Regions from separate parts of the Thioalkalivibrio sp. ALMg9 genome, predicted to be linked through region 1. Evidence: predicted binding sites of a transcription regulator. Region 1 holds the regulator's gene; each other region holds the start of a gene.

Region 1 (4,288 bases):
CAACCGGCGGATTCGGGTAGTGGCCACGGTCGGTCAGGAAGAAACGGCGAAGCAGTCCGCATGAGACATAGGGGTTCCGCCGCGCGAGCGGCGCAGGAGATCAAAGCATGAATGTCAGACGATATCGGGCCCGGGACATGCGCGACGCCATGCGTCAGGTGCGCGAACAACAGGGAGAGGATGCCGTGATCCTCTCCAGTCGCCGGGTGGATGGCTGGTTGGAGGTGGTCGCCGCCCTGGAGGATGGCGAGTCCTCGGAGCCGGTGCGCGAGCCGGAGGCTGCAAAGCCGGCCCGCGAGGCGCGTACCGCCGACCGTGCCCCGAATTCGGCGGCGCCTGCCTGGCCGGCCGACCCCGAGCTCACCGCGATGCGCCAGGAGTTGCGTGACCTGCGAAGCCTGATGACGCGTCAGTATGCGGAGAGTGACGAGGCCCGCTGGGCCGCCCGTCATCCGCTGGCGGCAGAATGCAAGGTCCGCCTGATCGACCGCGGCTTTAGTGAATCGCTGGCGCGCAGCCTGGCGGGCAGCATCCTCGATGACAGCTCCCCCGAGCAGGCTTGGGAGCGTCTCCGCGCGCGGCTTTCGGGCGCGATTGCCACGCATCGCCCGGCGATCCTGGACGAGGGTGGGCTGCTGGCGATGGTGGGTCCGACCGGTGTCGGCAAGACCACCACGCTGGCACGGATCGCGTTGCGCCAGATCCGTCGGATGGGACCGGATTCGGTTACGCTGGTGACCCTCGATAGCCAGCGCATCGGTGCCACACGGCAGTTGCAAGCCTTTGCGCAGATGGCGGGGATTTCGGTGCGCGTGTTGCAGAATGCGCGCGAACTGCGCGATCTGGCGCGGCGCGTGGACGATGGCCACCTGATCCTGGTGGATACCGCTGGGCAGGCGCCGCGCGCGGTGGAGGAGGAGTCCCTGTTCGCGCATCTGCCGCCGGATATCCGCGCCGAGAGCTGGTTGGTCGTGTCGGCCACGACCCAGGGCAGTACGTTGCGGCGGGTGCTGGAGGCGTTTCGCAAGGCGGATCCCTCGGCGCTGGTGCTGACCAAGCTGGACGAGGCAGAACAGCTGGGCGAGGTCCTGTCGGTGTTGCTGGACCAGCACCTGGGACTTGGGTTCGTGAGCGATGGCCAGCGCATCGCCGAGGATTTTCACCGGGTTGATACGGGGTATCTGACCCGCCTGGCACTGGACGACGATGCCGAGGGTGCGCGGGCGGGTGGCAATGCCCGCGAGACCTGGGCCGCCGAACGGCTGGCCGAAATGGAACCGCCGCGACGCTCGCGCTCGCCTCTGCGCCCGGCGCAGGGGACCGAGCCGGCCACACTGGAACTGATTCAGCCGGTTGGAAAGGGGCGTTATGCCACGCACTAACAAGCCGTTGAAGGTCATTGCGGTCGCGTCGGGCAAGGGCGGGGTCGGGAAGACCAACGTGTCGGTCAATCTGGCGGTCGGCCTGGCCCGGTTGGGCCGCGAGGTGATGCTGTTCGATGCGGATCTGGGCCTGGCCAACGTGGACCTGTTGCTCGGGATGCGCCCGGAGCGCACCCTGCACGACCTGGTGACCGGCGCGGTGGACAGCCTGGACGATGTCCTGGTCCAGGGGCCGGACGGGGTGAAGGTGGTCCCGTCGGCCTCCGGTATCGCGGCGATGGCGAACCTCACGCCGGCGGAGCACGCAGGGCTGATCCATGCCTTCAGCGCCTACCGCAAGCCGCTGGATGTCCTGATCGTGGATACCGCTGCGGGCCTGCAGGAGTCGGTGACTTCGTTCTGCCGGGCGGTACAGGAGACCCTGGTGGTGGTCTGCGACGAGCCGGCTTCGATTACCGATGCCTATGCCCTGATCAAGGTGCTGCATCGTGACCACGGGCTGCGGCGTTTCCGCATGGTCACGAACATGGTCAGCGGACGCGAGGGGGCGGAGCGGCTGATGCAGAAACTCAATACCGTCTGCGGCAAGTACCTGCCGGAGGTGGTCCTGGACCTGGCCGGCTATATCCCCATGGACGAACATCTGCGCAAGGCCGTGCAGAAAAGGGCGCCGGTGGTTCAGCAGTATCCCGGCAGTCCGGCCGGCAAGGCGTTTGCCGACCTGGCACACACGGTGGATCGCTGGCCAGTCGGTGGGGGTGACCACGGGGGCGTCGGGTTCTTCGTGGAACGAATGCTGCAGAGCGCATGATGACGACGCGTAATCGACTTTCCGGCTACCAGGCGACGTCCACCGCGACCGGTGGACACGAGAAGCTGATTGCCGATCACGTTGAACTGGTGCATCGCATTGCGCACCACCTGATGGCCCGTCTACCGGCCTCGGTCCAGGTCGATGACCTGATCCAGGCCGGCATGATCGGTCTGCTGGAGGCGGCGCGGCAGTTCGAGGGCGGGCAGGGGGCGACCTTTGCCACCTACGCCGGAATCCGCATCCGCGGTGCGATGATCGACGAGTTGCGTCGCAGTGACTGGACGCCACGTTCGGTGCATCGCAACAGCCGGCGTATTGCCGCCGCGATCCAGAGTGTCGAGGCCCGCGAGGGGCGTGCGGCGCGTGGGAGCGAGGTGGCGGCCGAGCTGGACGTGCCTATCGATGACTATTACGACATGCTCAAGGACCACGCCGGGGCCCATCTGTTTGCACTGGACGATCTGGGTGGCGGGGATGACGGGGCCGATCGCGTGATCGAGGGGCAGGAAGTCTCGCCGTCGCGTAGCCTTGAGGCTGGCGAGTTTCGCGAGGAGTTGGCCGAGGCCCTTGGGGATCTGCCTGAACGCGAACGCCTGGTGCTTTCGCTGTATTACACCGAAGAACTGAATCTGCGCGAGATCGGGGCTGTTCTGGGCGTGACCGAGTCGCGCGTGAGCCAGATTCGCAGCCAGGCGGTCATTCGGCTGCGCGCGCGCATGGGGTCGTGGCTCGAAGACGGCGCGGCTTTGCAGTTATTCTAAAACTCACCTTACGAATCCCGGAGTGACGTGTGGACAAGGGAATGAAAATTCTCATCGTGGACGATTTTTCCACGATGCGGCGCATTATCAAGAACCTCTTGCGCGATCTTGGCTTCAATAATACGCAGGAAGCCGACGACGGCAGCACCGCGCTGCCGATGCTGCAAAATGGTGATTTCGACTTCCTGATTACCGACTGGAACATGCCCAACATGCCGGGCATCGACCTGCTGAAGGCCGTCCGGGCGGATGCCAACCTGAAGTCGATGCCGGTGCTGATGGTGACGGCCGAGGCCAAGCGCGACCAGATCGTGGAGGCCGCGGAGGCGGGTGTGAACGGTTATGTGGTCAAGCCGTTTACCGCCGAAACGCTGAAGGAAAAGATCGACAAGATCTTCGAACGTATTGAAGCACAGGGCTAAGGATCGCCCGGTGGTGAATACGGACGACGTCCGTCTCGCTTGCGCGGGTGGGCGTGACCCGGCTCCTTCGGCGCCGTACCAGCAAGAGGCTCCTCATGACTGAACAGGAACACCCCCCACGCGACGGCCAGCTCGAGCTGGCCCGACAACTGGTGCAGACGCTCGAGGCGGGCGACGACGCGGCGGCGCGCGCGCTGGTGCAGGATCTTGCGCGTCCTTACGACCGCGAGCTCTTCGATGAACTGGGCAAGCTGACGCGCGACCTTCACGAGGCCTTGCAGAGTTTCCGTGGGGACTCGCGTCTGGTGGAGCTGACGCAGGCGGAGATCCCGGATGCGAAGGAACGCCTGAACTACGTGGTCACCATGACCGAGCAGGCCGCGCACGCCACGATGGGCGCCATCGAGTCGAGCCTGCCGATCGCCGAGTCGTTCAGCCAGCAGGCGGCCGACTTGACCGCCAAATGGACGCGGTTTCGCAACCGGCAGCTCTCGGTGGACGAATTCCGCGATTTCGCGCGTGAGCTGGACAGCTTCTTCGGGCAGGCGGGCGAGGACGCCGAGGAGTTGCGGCGGCTGCTCTCCGAGGTGCTGATGGCGCAAAGTTATCAGGACATTACCGGCCAGGTGATTCGCCGGGTGATCCAGTTGGTGACTGACCTCGAAGAGAACCTCGTTACCCTGATTCGGCTCTCCAGCGGGCGCATGGAGCAGGTCGAAGCGGCCGAAGCGTCTCTGGAACGTGGCGAAGAAGACCGCGAGGCGGACCGCAAGGGTCACGGCCCCAGTGTGCCAAAGACTCAAGATTCCAGCGCAGATGTCGTTCAAGGACAGGACGAGGTGGACGATCTGCTATCAAGCCTGGGCTTCTAGCAGTGCCCCCCATACGACTGGCGCCACGGGACCGGAG
Region 2 (4,288 bases), 310 kb from region 1:
AGAAAGAGTTCCTTGGCGGCTGGGTCCAGACGGACCAGGGCCGAGGTGTACAGGGGGCCGTCGGTATCCACGCGAACGCTCACGACGGTGAGCTTGTGGTCGAGGTCCTTGAGGATGCCGGCAATCCGGTCCGGCTTGTCGACGGTATAGTCGGTGTCGTCCATGCGTCCGAAGTGTTAGGAAAGTGTGAGGACGCAAGGTACTGGTGGATGCCGCGAAAAGCCAGCCTCCACCAGGACCGGGCTCTCAGGCCTGGGTGATCTGGCGTCCGCCGCGGCTTCCGGGGCGGGCGCGGCCATACGGGTCGTAGGTGGCCGCGGGGCCGGTTTCCTCGCCGCGGAGGATCTGCATGGAGAGTTCCACGCGCTGGCGGTCACGGTCGATCAGGCGCGCATTGCCCTGATTCAGAGTGTCGCAGCGTTCGATGGACTGGCGCAGGGCTTGCCACAGGTCGTTCAGTACTACGCCATCGTCCATCTTCGAGAACAGGCGCGCGACGCCCTCGGGGCTGAAGGCCTCGCCGGCGGCCTCGACCAGGCCTTGCTGGTTGCGGGTCTCGGTTTCCAGCTCATGCAGCAGGGTCTGCTTGCCGGTCACCACGTCCTGCAGCGTATCGGGTTGGCGCGCTTCGACTGCGCGCGTCTCCTGTAGCAGGCTCTCTTCCAGCTGATGAGCCAGCCGGATTGAGGTCTCGAGCGAGCGTTGCAGTTTGTGGTGCGCGTCGGCATTCATGGGCGATAGACCGGGTTAGCGCAGCAGGCTTTCGAGGTCGATCATGCGATCGGCCAGCTGCTGGTTGTCCACCGGATAATTGCCGCTGGAGATCGCCTCGCGCAGTTCGGCAACGCGGGCGGCGTCGAAGGGTGCGGTGTCACCCGCGCCGGCCGCGGCATTCATCGCCTGGGCGGCCCCGGTGAGCGTGACCGAATCATTGTTTGGCGCCGATGCGTTACTGGAGGCCGGCGCACGGCTCGTCGTGTTGCCGGACTCGTCGCGACCCTTTACCCCGGGATTCTGGCTGTCGGGGCGCAGGCTGTTCGTGTTGAGGCCCTTGATATCCATGATGCCTTCCTGTCGTTGTAACTGTGCTGCAATTGTTTACGGCCAGCGGTGCTGAAACTGTAGGCCCCGGGGGCGGAAAAGTGTAACGGGCTTCACAGTCCGCTTCGAAAATCATCGGCGTGCCTGGTGTGGCGAGGCCTCAAAGCGCTACCCGGATGTGGCCGGAGGCCTGGATTTCGCCTTCGACGACGCGCCCGGAGGATGCGTTCTTGACGCGGATTCGCTCGCCGAGCGTCCCGTTCTCCAGCGCTTCGCCCTGCATGCGGATGGCGATCGAGCCGTTCTCTGCCAGGATGGTAACCCGCTGGCCGCGACTGATGATCTCGCGCGGGCTCACGTGCTGGGTGCCGATGATCTGACCCGGGCGGATGCTGCGGCGGGTCTGTTGGCCGATCAGGGCATTCTTTTCCTCATGATAACTGCCGGCATGGCGCGAGGTCTCGATTCGCTGGAAACGCAGGTCGCCCGCCGAGAGGGTGTGCTGGCGCGGCAGGGTGCGGTTCGCAACCAGCACTTCGGCGTAACGTTCGACGGTTGCCGGCACGTATAACTGCCAGGTCACCGGGCCGGCACACTGGATATGGACAGCGGTGTTGCCGTCACGCCGCCCGCCGGGTGGGAAACGCGCTTCCAGGCCGTCCGTGCAGGGGACGAGGCGCAGACGCTTGTCGAGCTGGCCAATCTCGATGGAAACATCCTCCTCGCTATCGGTAACGCCCAGTTCCTGAATCAGGAACTGCTCGGCGGCGTGACGGATGTCGTCAACCGGGTGCACTTCGGCCCGGACGCTGGTAGACAGCAGCACCAGGGTGAACAAGAGGGCGACTCCGGCAAGGAGACGCGGAAGGGTTCGCACGTTTGCGCTCGAGTCGATTGCGCTCGCTGGCGAGGCACCGGACCGGCCGCCTTTTTCCGGAACGAAGAGGGCCCCAACGCGAACGAGCGAACGGATCAGCGTCTCCCTGGAAGCGGAAGAAAATTCTGAAATGTGTCGGCGCTGGTTCATGTCGCGGTCCTGTTTTGTCCTGTCCTGCGCAGCCAGGTCGGTGCGGGCGTCGGACTGTGCGCGAATGGCTCGGGTTTGACGGATCTTGCGTCGTTGTCGAGCGAATCGCGTGCGGTTTCAGTACGCAAAAACATGCAGATGTCGTGCCAATGACTGATCATCCGGCGCCACGCGTGCATTCAAGGCCCGTCGCGGGCGGCCGTTATCACCATGAGGCGGCGCCAGCAGGCGCATGCGCGCGAATGCAAATGACAGGCCGGGGTTGCGCGGTGCACACTTGGCCTTTGAGGCCTGTCCGGTGCCTAGAGCAATCGGGGCAAGGAGAGCGGCACGATGAGTCAATTCATTGACGATGTGAATCAGCGAACCCAGTTGGTGGGGCAGAACCGCATGGAGCTGCTGCTGTTCCATCTGGGCGGGTCGCAGACCTTCGGGATCAATGTCTTCAAGGTCCGCGAGGTGATTCCGTCGCCACCGCTGCGTCAGATTCCCGGCTCCATGAGCGTGGTGCGCGGGGTGGCGTCGCTGCGTGGCGGTACCGTGCCGATCATTGACCTGGCGCGAGCGATGGGCCTGCGTGGCGCCGTCGGGGCGGTCGACAACGGGGAGCAGAAAGTGGTGGTCACCGAGTTCAATCGTTCGGTGCAGGGCTTCTGGGTGTCGGCGGTGGATCGCATCGTCAACGTGAACTGGCAGGATGTGAAATCGCCCCCGCGCGGAACCGGGCGCGAATCCTTCCTCGTGGCCGTCACGGAGATCGACAACAAGCTGGTCGAGATCATCGACGTCGAACGGGTGCTCTCCATCGTCAATCCGCTGCCCAGCGAGGTCTCGCCATCCATCCGCGAGAACGCCAGAGAGGCCAGCGGGCGCAAGGTCGTGATCGTCGATGACTCGGTGGTGGCGCGCAAGCAGATCGAGGGCGCGATCAAGGGCCTCGGTTTCGAATACGACGTCTTCAAGGATGGCCAGGAGGCACTGGATTTCCTTGAACAGAAGGCCGCGGAAGGGCCGGTGGGTGACCAGATCGAGATGGTGATCTCGGATATCGAGATGCCACGCATGGACGGCTACACCCTGACCGCGCGCATCCGGGACAACACCGCGCTGAAGGACCTGAAGGTGCTGCTGCACTCCTCGCTGAGCGGTGAGTTCAATACCGACATGGTCAAGCGCGCGGGCGCGGATGCCTTTCTCTCCAAGTTCAATCCCGATGAGCTGGCCAATGCCGTACTGGATCAGACCGGGCGCGAGAGTCAGCAGGCCGAATGACCGGTCGGGCGGAACCGCGTCGCCGCCCGGCAAGCCCGGAGCGGCGACGGGTGGCCGGAAGTCGGTGTGTATGGTGCCATGCGCGCGACGCCGTATACTCGATCCGATCTTCGGGATCACCCCGGTTTTCCGGCCAAGCGGCCCCGGTCAAGGATTCGTCATCAGGATGCCTAATCACGATGGACAGCGCTCAGGGATGACTCGGTGATCGATTCCCGCGACTACGAGGAGTTCTCCCGCTTCCTGCAGGACTGCTGCGGCTTGGTGTTGGGTGACAGCCGCCAGTACCTGGTTTCCAGTCGTCTGTCGCGGCTGCTCGACGAGTTCGACTTCAAGAGCGTCCCGGAACTGCTGCATGCGATGCGGCAGGCCCCGAATCCGCGCCTGCGCACCCGCGTGATCGATGCGATGACGACCAACGAGACGTCCTGGTTCCGCGATGGCTTTCCGTTCGAGATCCTGCGCCACGTGCTGCTGCCGGAACTGGCCGCGAAGGGAGGCAGCATCAAGGTCTGGTCCGCGGGCTGCTCCAGTGGGCAGGAGGCCTATACGATCTCGATGGTGGTCTCGGAATGGGAGGAGTCGCGGCCGGCCCGGAAGGTACCGGTCTCCATTCTGGGCACGGACCTGTCAGAGAAGATCCTGGACGATGCGCGGCGGGCCGTGTACGACGGCCTGAGCATCGTGCGCGGGCTCAGCGAGAGCCGGCGCGCGCGCTTCTTCGAGACCGTCGCGGATGGCCACAAGGTGATCCCGGATGTGCAGCGGCGCTGTCGCTTTCAGAAGCTCAACCTGATCGACAGCTATGCGGCGCTGGGCAAGTTCGACCTGGTGTTCTGCCGCAACGTGCTGATCTATTTCTCGGGCGACACCAAGCGACAGGTTCTTGACGCTATCGCCCGGCAGATGAATCCGGGCGGGTATCTGTTTCTTGGCGCTTCCGAGACC
Region 3 (4,288 bases), 370 kb from region 1:
CGTTCTTGGCGTAGGGCAGATCGGGCAGTTCGTAGGCCATGAAAGACTCCTTGTACGGTGTCGTGAGAAACTGAGGCGGCGTCGCACCCGAACCGGGAGCGACGCATAACGGGTTAACGATAGTCACGTTGCCCGGGCGATGCAATTCCCGATGATGCCGGTTGGTTTTCACCCCGGCGGATTTCCCACAAGACGAGGCGCATGGCGGATACCGACGAGACGGGGCAGGAAGGCGAAGCGGCGGTGGCGAAGGGCTCGACGGTGGACTGGCGCGCCCGGATCGGCCTGATGCTGGGCCCGGCGATCTTTGTGCTGTTCCTGCTGGTGCCAGCGCCGACGGGGTTCGATCCGGCCGCTTGGTGGGTGCTGGGGCTGACGCTGTTCATGGCGACCTGGTGGATCAGCGAGGCGTTGCCGCTGCCGGTCACGGCGCTGCTGCCGATCGCGATCCTCCCTGTCCTCGACATCACCTCCATGGAGAACGCGACCGCGCCCTACGCGAACCCGATCATCTTCCTGTTCATGGGTGGCTTTGCGATCGCCTTGGCGGTGCAACGCTGGGATTTGCACCGGCGCATGGCGCTGGCGATCGTGGCCCGTTCCGGGAATCGTCTGCACGCCCTGGTCGGGGCCTTCATGCTGGCCACGGCCGGGTTGTCCATGTGGGTCAGCAATACCGCGACCGCGGCGCTGATGCTGCCGATCGCCCTGTCGGTACTGGGCCTGATTGAACGTGGTGCATCGCCACAGGGGCCGGGGGCGAGTGCGGAGTCGCGGCGCCCGGCCCTGGCGTTGTTGCTGGGGATCGCCTTTGCCGCAAACATCGGGGGCATGGCGACCATTATCGGCTCGCCGCCGAACGCCCTGACCGCGGCCTATCTCGGGGATCGCCACGGGATGGAGATCGGGTTTCTGGAGTGGATGACCCTGGGCCTGCCGCTGGCGGCGATCCTCCTGGCCCTCGCGTGGTGGCTGCTGACGCGCTGGGTGTTCCCGGTGCACCGGATAGAACTGAACGGCCTGCGCGCCCTGCTGGACGAGCAGCGCGCCACGGTCGGGCGCTGGTCGACCGCAGAGAAGCGCGTGGCGGCGGTGTTCGTGCTGGTCGCGCTCGCCTGGCTGACACGGCCGCTGCTGGAGGGCTGGTTGCCCATCTCGCTGACCGATGCCGGCATTGCGATCCTGGGCGCCGGCTTGTTGTTCCTGATCCCCTCGGGTTCCATGGGGCAGCGCAGGTTGTTGGCCTGGGACAACACCCGCGAGCTGCCCTGGGGCGTTCTGCTGCTGGTCGGAGGCGGCCTGAGCCTGGGGGCGGCCATCGAGTCCAGTGGTCTGGCGGAGCTGGCGGCCGATGCCCTGGTGATCGCGCAGACCTGGCCGCTGATCCTGATCATGGCCGGGGTGGTGTTGCTGACCATGACGCTGAGCCACGTAACCAGCAATACGGCCACGGCCGCGACGTTGCTACCCCTGGTCACCGCGTTTGCGCTGAGCATGGACGTGCCGGTACTGATGCTGGCACTACCCGTCGCCTTTGCCGCTTCCGTGGCCTTCATGCTGCCGGTGGCGACCCCGCCGAATGCCATCGTGTTCGCCAGCAACCGCCTGCAGGTGCTGGACATGGTGCGGGGCGGGGCACTGCTTTCCGTGGTGGCGCTGGTGCTGATCAGCCTGGCGGTCTACGTCTTCGCCGAGGCCCTGCTGTTGTAGCTGCTGCGCGGATTCGTTCTGTGATGGCCGTGTCCCCGACGTTCTTGTGGGGATGAAAAGCCTTCCATGCTCAAGTTCTAGGATTCGCCGCCGCTAGGGAGGGCGAACGGCCCATTATTTTGCGAGCTGGCGCTGACCGGCGGACCGAAGGACGCACAGACATGTTCAACAATATTCGAATTGGCGTACGGCTCATGGTGGGCATCATCGGCGTGGTGGTCCTCGCCGTGGTGCTGACCCTGGTCGTGGTGATGAATGCCCTGGGTACGATGGCGGACAGGGCGGAGCAGCGTGAGCTGAACGACTTGGCTGGCCAGTTGCTGGACCGGCTGGACCAGGAGTCGGCGCGCGCGACCGCGATGGCGGAGACCGTGGCGCGCATCCCGGATGTGCAGGAGGCCATGGCCAATGGGGATCGCGATCGGTTGGCCGCACTGACCGTTCCGAGTTTCGAGTCCCTGAGCGCCGATTACGGCGTGCGCCAGTATCAGTTCCACACGCCGCCGGCGACCTCCTTCCTGCGCGTGCATCGCCCGGATCGTTATGGCGATGACCTGTCCGGTTTTCGCCAGACGGTCGTCGACACCAACGACCGCCGGGCCCCGATCTCGGGCCTGGAAGAGGGCGTGGCCGGCTTGGGAATCCGCGGCGTGGTCCCGATCGCTCACAACGGGGAGCACGTGGGTTCGGTGGAGTTCGGGCTGTCCTTCGGCGACCCCTTCTTCGAGCAGTTCACCGAGGAGTTGGGAGCGCCGGTCGCGCTCTACCTGCGCGATGAGGGACGGTTCAACCGCTTTGGCGGGACCATCGAAGGCGAAGCGACCTTCAATGCGGCCGAGATGCGCGAAGTGCTCCAGGGCGAGCGTCTGGTGCGCAACGTGACCTACCAGGGCGAGCCGATGGCGGTGATTGCCCGGCCGGTGCGCGATTTCTCCGGCGATGCGGTGGGTGTGCTGGAACTGATGGTGGACCGCAGCGCCTACGTGACCATGACCCGCAACGCCACCGGCACGGTGGTCATGGTCGGCGTGATCGCGGTGGTTCTGGGCGCGCTGCTGGCCTGGTTCCTGACCCGCAGCATCGTGCGCCCGCTGTGCCAGACGGTGGAGCGTCTGGACGACATCGCCAGTGGCGAGGGTGACCTGACGCGCCAGCTGGAGGTGTCCGGCCGGAACGAGCTGGGCGATCTGGCGGTGGTGTTCAACCGCTTTGTCGAGAAAATTCGCGTGTTGATCCAGCAAGTGGCGGCGGGTTCCGATCAGGTCGCTGCGGCGTCCAACGAGCTGTCCGCGACCAGCGAGGAGACCAACGAGCAGGTGCGCCGTCAGAAGGCGGAGACCGACCAGGTCGCCACCGCGATGAACGAGATGACCGCCACCGTGCAGGAAGTCGCCCGCAATGCCGCGGATGCGGCGGCGGCCGCCCAGGCTACGGACCAGGACGCCGTGGCCGGACAGCAGGTGGTGCAGAAGACGGTCACCGCGATCAACGGCCTGTCCAGGCAGGTCGACAATGCGGCCGAGGTGGTCACCCGGCTGTCGCAGGATGCCGAGCAGATCAACAAGGTCCTCGAGGTGATCGGCGACATTGCCGACCAGACCAACCTGCTGGCGCTGAATGCCGCGATCGAGGCGGCCCGCGCTGGCGAGCAGGGCCGCGGCTTCGCCGTGGTGGCCGACGAGGTACGCACCCTGGCCAGCCGGACGCAGGACTCGACGCACGAGATCCAGCAGATGATCGAGCGGGTCCAGAGCGGTACGCGCGAGGCGGTGCAGGCGATGGAAGATGGGCGTTCCAAGGCCCACGAGAGTGTCGAGCAGGTGAACCTCGCCGGCGAATCGCTCAACGCGATCACCCAGTCGGTGACCCGCATCAGCGACATGAACACGCAGATCGCCAGCGCCGCCGAGGAGCAGTCCACCGTGGCCGAGGAGATCAACCGCAACGTGGCCAACATCACCGAGGTGCTGGACCAGACCGCGGCGGGCTCCGAGCAGATCCGCAATGCCTCGGAGGAGCTGTCCAAGCTCGCGTCCCAGCAGCAGGAGCGCGTGGGTCAGTTCAAGGTCTGATACACGATTTGATGGTATCGAGCCCGCCTCCCTGTTCGGGGAGCGCGGGCTTTTTTATGCGTGTGGGGAAAAGGGCTGTTTCACCACGAAGTCTACGAAGACACCAAGAAGGGCCAGGTCAAGGGCGATTGGACCACGGAGGACACAGAGGACTGGGAGAAGGGCTGGGAGAAGGGCTGGGAAGGAACAGGTCGGATGATGGCCGTACGATGTCAGACCACAGTTCGATCGTGATCCTTCGTCACTGTCCTTGCCGTTATCTGTGACCTCTGTGGTTCAGGCCTTTTACCCGTCTTCGTGCCTTCGTCGGCTTCGTGGTGAATAAAGGCCCTTACTGAGCGGGAAAGAGGCGTTCGCCGTTTTCGAAGGCAATGGCGCGGGCGACGTTGTCGGGCAGCTGGTCGAGCCAGGCGCGGGTCTCGTCTTTCAGGTGGGTGTACTGTTCCCAGCGCGTGGTGGTGAAGGTGTCCACGCCGATCATGAAGCGATCCGGATGGGTGAGGAAC
Region 4 (4,288 bases), 140 kb from region 1:
GGAGATCGCGGAGCGTATCGCCCTCCTCCACATTAATGGTGATGGCATTTCCGCCACCCACCTGGATCTCCAGCTGGCCGGCTCCCACCTCGGCGTCGGCGTCCGCGAAATCCCCCGGGGCCGAGGCGATTGATTGCGCCTGAGCAAGCTGATTAACCTCAAGCGAGAAGCTTCCGTTGGCCGCAGTACCGTCGGCGGTAACGCTTGCCACACTCGCATCGGAAACAGAGGCGGACTGGGAGAGCTCAAAGCCGGAAAGTGATCCAAGCGCACCAGCCAGCTGTTCGATGCCATTTCTCAGATTGCCGTATGCGGAAATCTGGGCCTCGATCCGTTCTTCACGCTGGTTGAAACGCGTCTCTTTCGGCACCCGTTCCGCATTCAACAGGTCGCCGACAATCTGATTCAGATCGAGCCCCGATCCTACACCTAACGCACTAATGGCCATGGTCGTTATTCTCCTTGGTGTCCGACGTCTCGGACCCTTTGCACGCGCTATAGCGTATACAACGACAGCCTAGCCCAAATCTTGAGCCCACCGAAGAAAAAACCGGTCAAAGCCAGCCTTCACCGGCGTCCCTCTTCGGTCCAGCCGTCTGCCCTGTCCCAACACCACCTTCCTCCGTGATTGCAAGCGAAGCGAAGCAACCGGGATAACCTGGTCCCAATACGTCCATCCGACCCAGACCCCGACCGCGACCCCGTCATCCCGGAAACCGTGAAGGTGGCACAGACGTCGAGGCATTCCGACGGAGGAGATCCCGGCTCTCCGCTGCGCTACGCCCGGGATGACCATAACGGGGGTTAGGGCGGCATGAAGGCAAGGGGCTGTGCCCCGGATGGCGGCGAAGGCGCTGCAAGCGCAGACGATGGGAAAGAGGCCCGCGGCACATGAATCTGCGGCCGGCTGCCGCTGACCCAACGAAAAAAGCCGGACCCATTACCGGATCCGGCTCAATGAAAAATACCGCGTTAAGGTGCAGTCTGGATAAGACCGTCAGGCCTTGTCCGCCAAACCCGTCCCGGAAAGCTCTTGCTCGCTCTGGAACTGTTCCACCAGGGCCAATACGGCCTCCGGTGGAATCTGACGAATCACCTGTTCGCGTTCTCCATCCATCACCGTAATCACCGTGCGGCCGCTGCTGTCGTCCACGCTGAACTCTAGCGCCCGCTTGGTGGATTGCAGATAGGAATTGATCGACTCGACCACCTGATTGACCTCGGCCATGTCCATGGCCTCGATCGCCGGTCCGGTGGAACGGCGAGCCGTTGATTCCGAACTACTGTCCGAACGAGCCACGGCCTCCGGCCGCCCCTCGCCACGAACAAGACCCACGCTGAAGCCGGGCGCTTTCGCCCCCTCGCCCCCGCGCGGGTTCACTGCAACCAGCGGTGATGTGATACTGCCGATTCCATCACTCATATCGCTGTCCTCTTCAGATGGGGTGGATGGCGCTCTCGCCATCCACCCTCAACCCGAACCCGAGTGATCGAGCTTACTGCAGCAGGGCCAGCACGTTCTGGGGAACGGCGTTGGCCTGCGACAGCACCGAGGTACCCGCCTGCTGCAGCACCTGGGCGCGGGTCAGCTCGGCCGTCTCGGCCGCGAAGTCCGCATCCCGGATGCGCGAACGGGCTTCAGACAGGTTCTCCGAGCTGACCTGCAGGTTGTCAATGGTGGACTCGAAGCGCACCTGAACCGCACCCAGCTCCGCACGCAGGCTGTTGACTTGGTTCAGCGCCCCGTCCAGCGCACCGATAGCCTGAGTCGCAGTTTCACGGGTGATCACATCAATGGCGTTAAGGTTCACATCTTCAGCTTCGGCACCCGCGAACAGATCTACGGTATCGGTAACGTCAACCAGCGTTACCTCCCCGCCGGTAACAGTCAGATCCTCGGTGCCAAACGCGGAAGTCACAGCAATGGTCGTGTTGCCTTCGTTGTCGACCCGCAGAGAAGCCTGAAGGTTCGCATTGGCAATCGCCAAGGCATCGTCGCCACCGTCTGCGACCTGATTCTGAATTTGGGTATTGATCAACCTCACCGCATCTTCAAGGCTTTGGGTTTCCGGGGTTTCATCCTCTGTATCGGCAGCGTCAGGTCCCAATTTAACGGTGAACGTCTCGAAGTCAGCCCCATTAATGGTGATATCGGAGATACTCGCAATACCGTCCTCATTGATATTCTCCTGACTCAGCCCGTTCGTACCAGCGACTTCGGTCGCACCTAGGTTCGACGTCCGTGAGTCCACCCCGCTGACAGCAATCGTCTGACCCTGGTTCGCTCCCACCTGGAAGAATAGATCGCTCACGCTGCCATCCAGGATCCGGCCACCGTTGAACTCGGTGTTGTTCGCAATACGCGAAACCTCGGCCATCAGCTGCTGCACTTCGTCGTTGATCGCCTGACGGTCGGAGGCCGAGTTGGAGTCGTTCGCGGCCTGCACGGACAGCTCGCGAGCACGCTGCAGCGCGTCACCAACCGTGCTCAGCGCACCTTCGGCGGTCTGCGCGAAGGAGATGCCGTCGTTGGAGTTGCGCACCGCCTGGTTCAGACCGCGGATCTGGGTGCTGAAACGCTCGGAAATGGCCAGCCCGGCCGCGTCGTCCTTGGCGCTGTTGATACGCAGGCCCGAGGACAGACGTTCCAGGCTCTGGGCCAGCGCGCCCTGGGAGTTCCCCAGGTTGCGCTGGGCGTTCAGGGAAAGAACGTTGGTGTTAATTACTTGGGACATGATCGCTCTCCTGTAAGAGTCTTGCGTCACCGCCTCGGGCGGTTCTGGTGAACGGGTTGATCCCCGCTCTCAGAAGCCTTAACGACCCTCACCCAGAAACCTTTAGCCCTTCGTCGAAACTTTTTTAACCCGCGGCAATTCCTTGCCGCCCCCGGTTCATCCAGCCACGAAACCGTAACGCCACGCAACGAAGCCCAACCATCATCCGGACCGCACCCCGCCCACCGTGGCCCCAGGGTCATCCTGGCCGCAACGCACCCCTCCCCGTCATCTCCGCTGGAACGAAGCGGAGAGCCGGGGTCTCCCCACGCGGGAACGCCCCGATGTTTGTTGCACATCCTACGGCGGAAATCTCGGATAACCGCTTCGCGGTTTCCGGGATGACGGGTTATGGGTTATGGGTTTGGCGATACGTGTAGCGATGGCAGGCACGGGTTGCCACGGCTGAAGCCGACTAGATCAGCCAGGTGGTGCCGATGCGGTGTTCGGGGGTGGCGCCGGGGATCAGGTCCATCAGGAGCCAGCCGAAAATGAGGGTGATGAAGGCGCCGCAGAAGATGGTGGCCACAAACAGGCCGATCCGGTTGCCGCGGCGCAGGCCGATGATCTCGCGCAGGGACCAGTAGAGCAGCCAGAGGGAGTACAGGATCAGCAACAAGGCGATGCCGTTGCCCCAGGGCCAGGGGAACGCGGCGACCACCTTGCCGACCCAGACGGGCAACAGCCCGACCGTGACCGCGAGCATCGCACGGTCCGGGTGCGAGTAGCCCTGGAACAGCTCGGTCAGGTAGTGCGAGGACCAGGCCATCCCCAGCACCCCGATGCTCATCGCCAACACGCTGTAGACGCCGAAACCCCAGGCGCCCGGCATGGCCTCCGGCGGCAGGCCCGTCGGAATCACCTGGTAAAGCCACTGACTCGCGATTACGCTCACCAGCAGCACCGGCAGGGCAAGCCCCAGGAACGTCTGCCACCAAGGCGGGGCCGGGTCGATTGCACGCGCATCCCGCAAGGCCCCTAGCGGGTTAACGAGCGCACGCAGGGTCATGCGGGCCGGATTGAGTTTCGCGGGAACGGTCATCACCCAAGTATGTGGCAATTACGTGACCATTCGATGACAGATTTTTCTAGCTTCAGGCATGCATCATCTGCTCCTGAACGCGGAGACCCTGAATTGGCTCGATTGACGACCGGTTTGCCGGACGACAAGTACGAACGGCTGAAGGCGTTGGCCCGCGAACGCGGGACCAGCGTGAACCGCCTTGTCGACGAAATGGCCACGCTGATGATTGCGGAGCACGATGCCGAGCACCGTTTCCAGGTGCGCGCCCAGCGTGGTCAGGGTCGGGAGCAAGAAGGTCTGGCGCTGCTGGACAAGGCGATGGGGAACACCCCGCCTCATTGAGCGGCAGCTCCCTAATGCAGGGCGAGCACTAACGCCATGACGGTAATCGCCACCACCTCCACCAGTTCCAGGGCGGCGCCGGCGGTGTCGCCGGTGAAGCCGCCGAGCCAGCGACGCAGGAAGGCGGCGATGGCGAATACCGACGCCA

What was found. The regulator FliA, encoded in region 1, starts transcription of late flagellar genes. The targets are predictions, from matches to a motif close to GCTAAAGTTNNNNNNNNNNCNGCCGATA.
Region 2: F792_RS0112960 (chemotaxis protein CheV) is a predicted target of FliA. The motif match lies at 2,246-2,273, and genes of this name have one in related genera.
Region 3: F792_RS0113245 (methyl-accepting chemotaxis protein) is a predicted target of FliA. The motif match lies at 1,779-1,806, and genes of this name have one in related genera.
Region 4: F792_RS0112140 (flagellin) is a predicted target of FliA. The motif match lies at 2,815-2,842, and genes of this name have one in related genera.

The regions. Positions count from the first base shown of each region.
Region 1 covers NZ_AQYC01000009.1:509,018-513,305, forward strand. Annotated here, with positions in the region: gene flhA (flagellar biosynthesis protein FlhA) at 1-64, shown strand, start outside; gene flhF (flagellar biosynthesis protein FlhF) at 138-1,382, shown strand; gene F792_RS0111500 (MinD/ParA family protein) at 1,369-2,193, shown strand; gene F792_RS0111505 (RNA polymerase sigma factor FliA) at 2,190-2,957, shown strand; gene cheY (chemotaxis response regulator CheY) at 2,999-3,379, shown strand; gene F792_RS0111515 (protein phosphatase CheZ) at 3,475-4,251, shown strand.
Region 2 covers NZ_AQYC01000009.1:820,653-824,940, reverse strand. Annotated here, with positions in the region: gene F792_RS0112980 (flagellar brake protein) at 1-164, opposite strand, end outside; gene F792_RS0112975 (flagella synthesis protein FlgN) at 247-732, opposite strand; gene flgM (flagellar biosynthesis anti-sigma factor FlgM) at 748-1,062, opposite strand; gene flgA (flagellar basal body P-ring formation chaperone FlgA) at 1,202-1,879, opposite strand; gene F792_RS0112960 (chemotaxis protein CheV) at 2,402-3,340, shown strand; gene F792_RS0112955 (protein-glutamate O-methyltransferase CheR) at 3,545-4,288, shown strand, end outside.
Region 3 covers NZ_AQYC01000009.1:875,541-879,828, reverse strand. Annotated here, with positions in the region: gene F792_RS0113255 (superoxide dismutase) at 1-40, opposite strand, end outside; gene F792_RS0113250 (DASS family sodium-coupled anion symporter) at 202-1,710, shown strand; gene F792_RS0113245 (methyl-accepting chemotaxis protein) at 1,872-3,782, shown strand; gene F792_RS0113240 (amidohydrolase family protein) at 4,114-4,288, opposite strand, start outside.
Region 4 covers NZ_AQYC01000009.1:646,319-650,606, forward strand. Annotated here, with positions in the region: gene fliD (flagellar filament capping protein FliD) at 1-448, opposite strand, end outside; gene F792_RS15060 (flagellar protein FlaG) at 998-1,465, opposite strand; gene F792_RS0112140 (flagellin) at 1,497-2,735, opposite strand; gene F792_RS0112145 (YIP1 family protein) at 3,190-3,816, opposite strand; gene F792_RS0112150 (hypothetical protein) at 3,931-4,140, shown strand; gene cobS (adenosylcobinamide-GDP ribazoletransferase) at 4,152-4,288, opposite strand, start outside.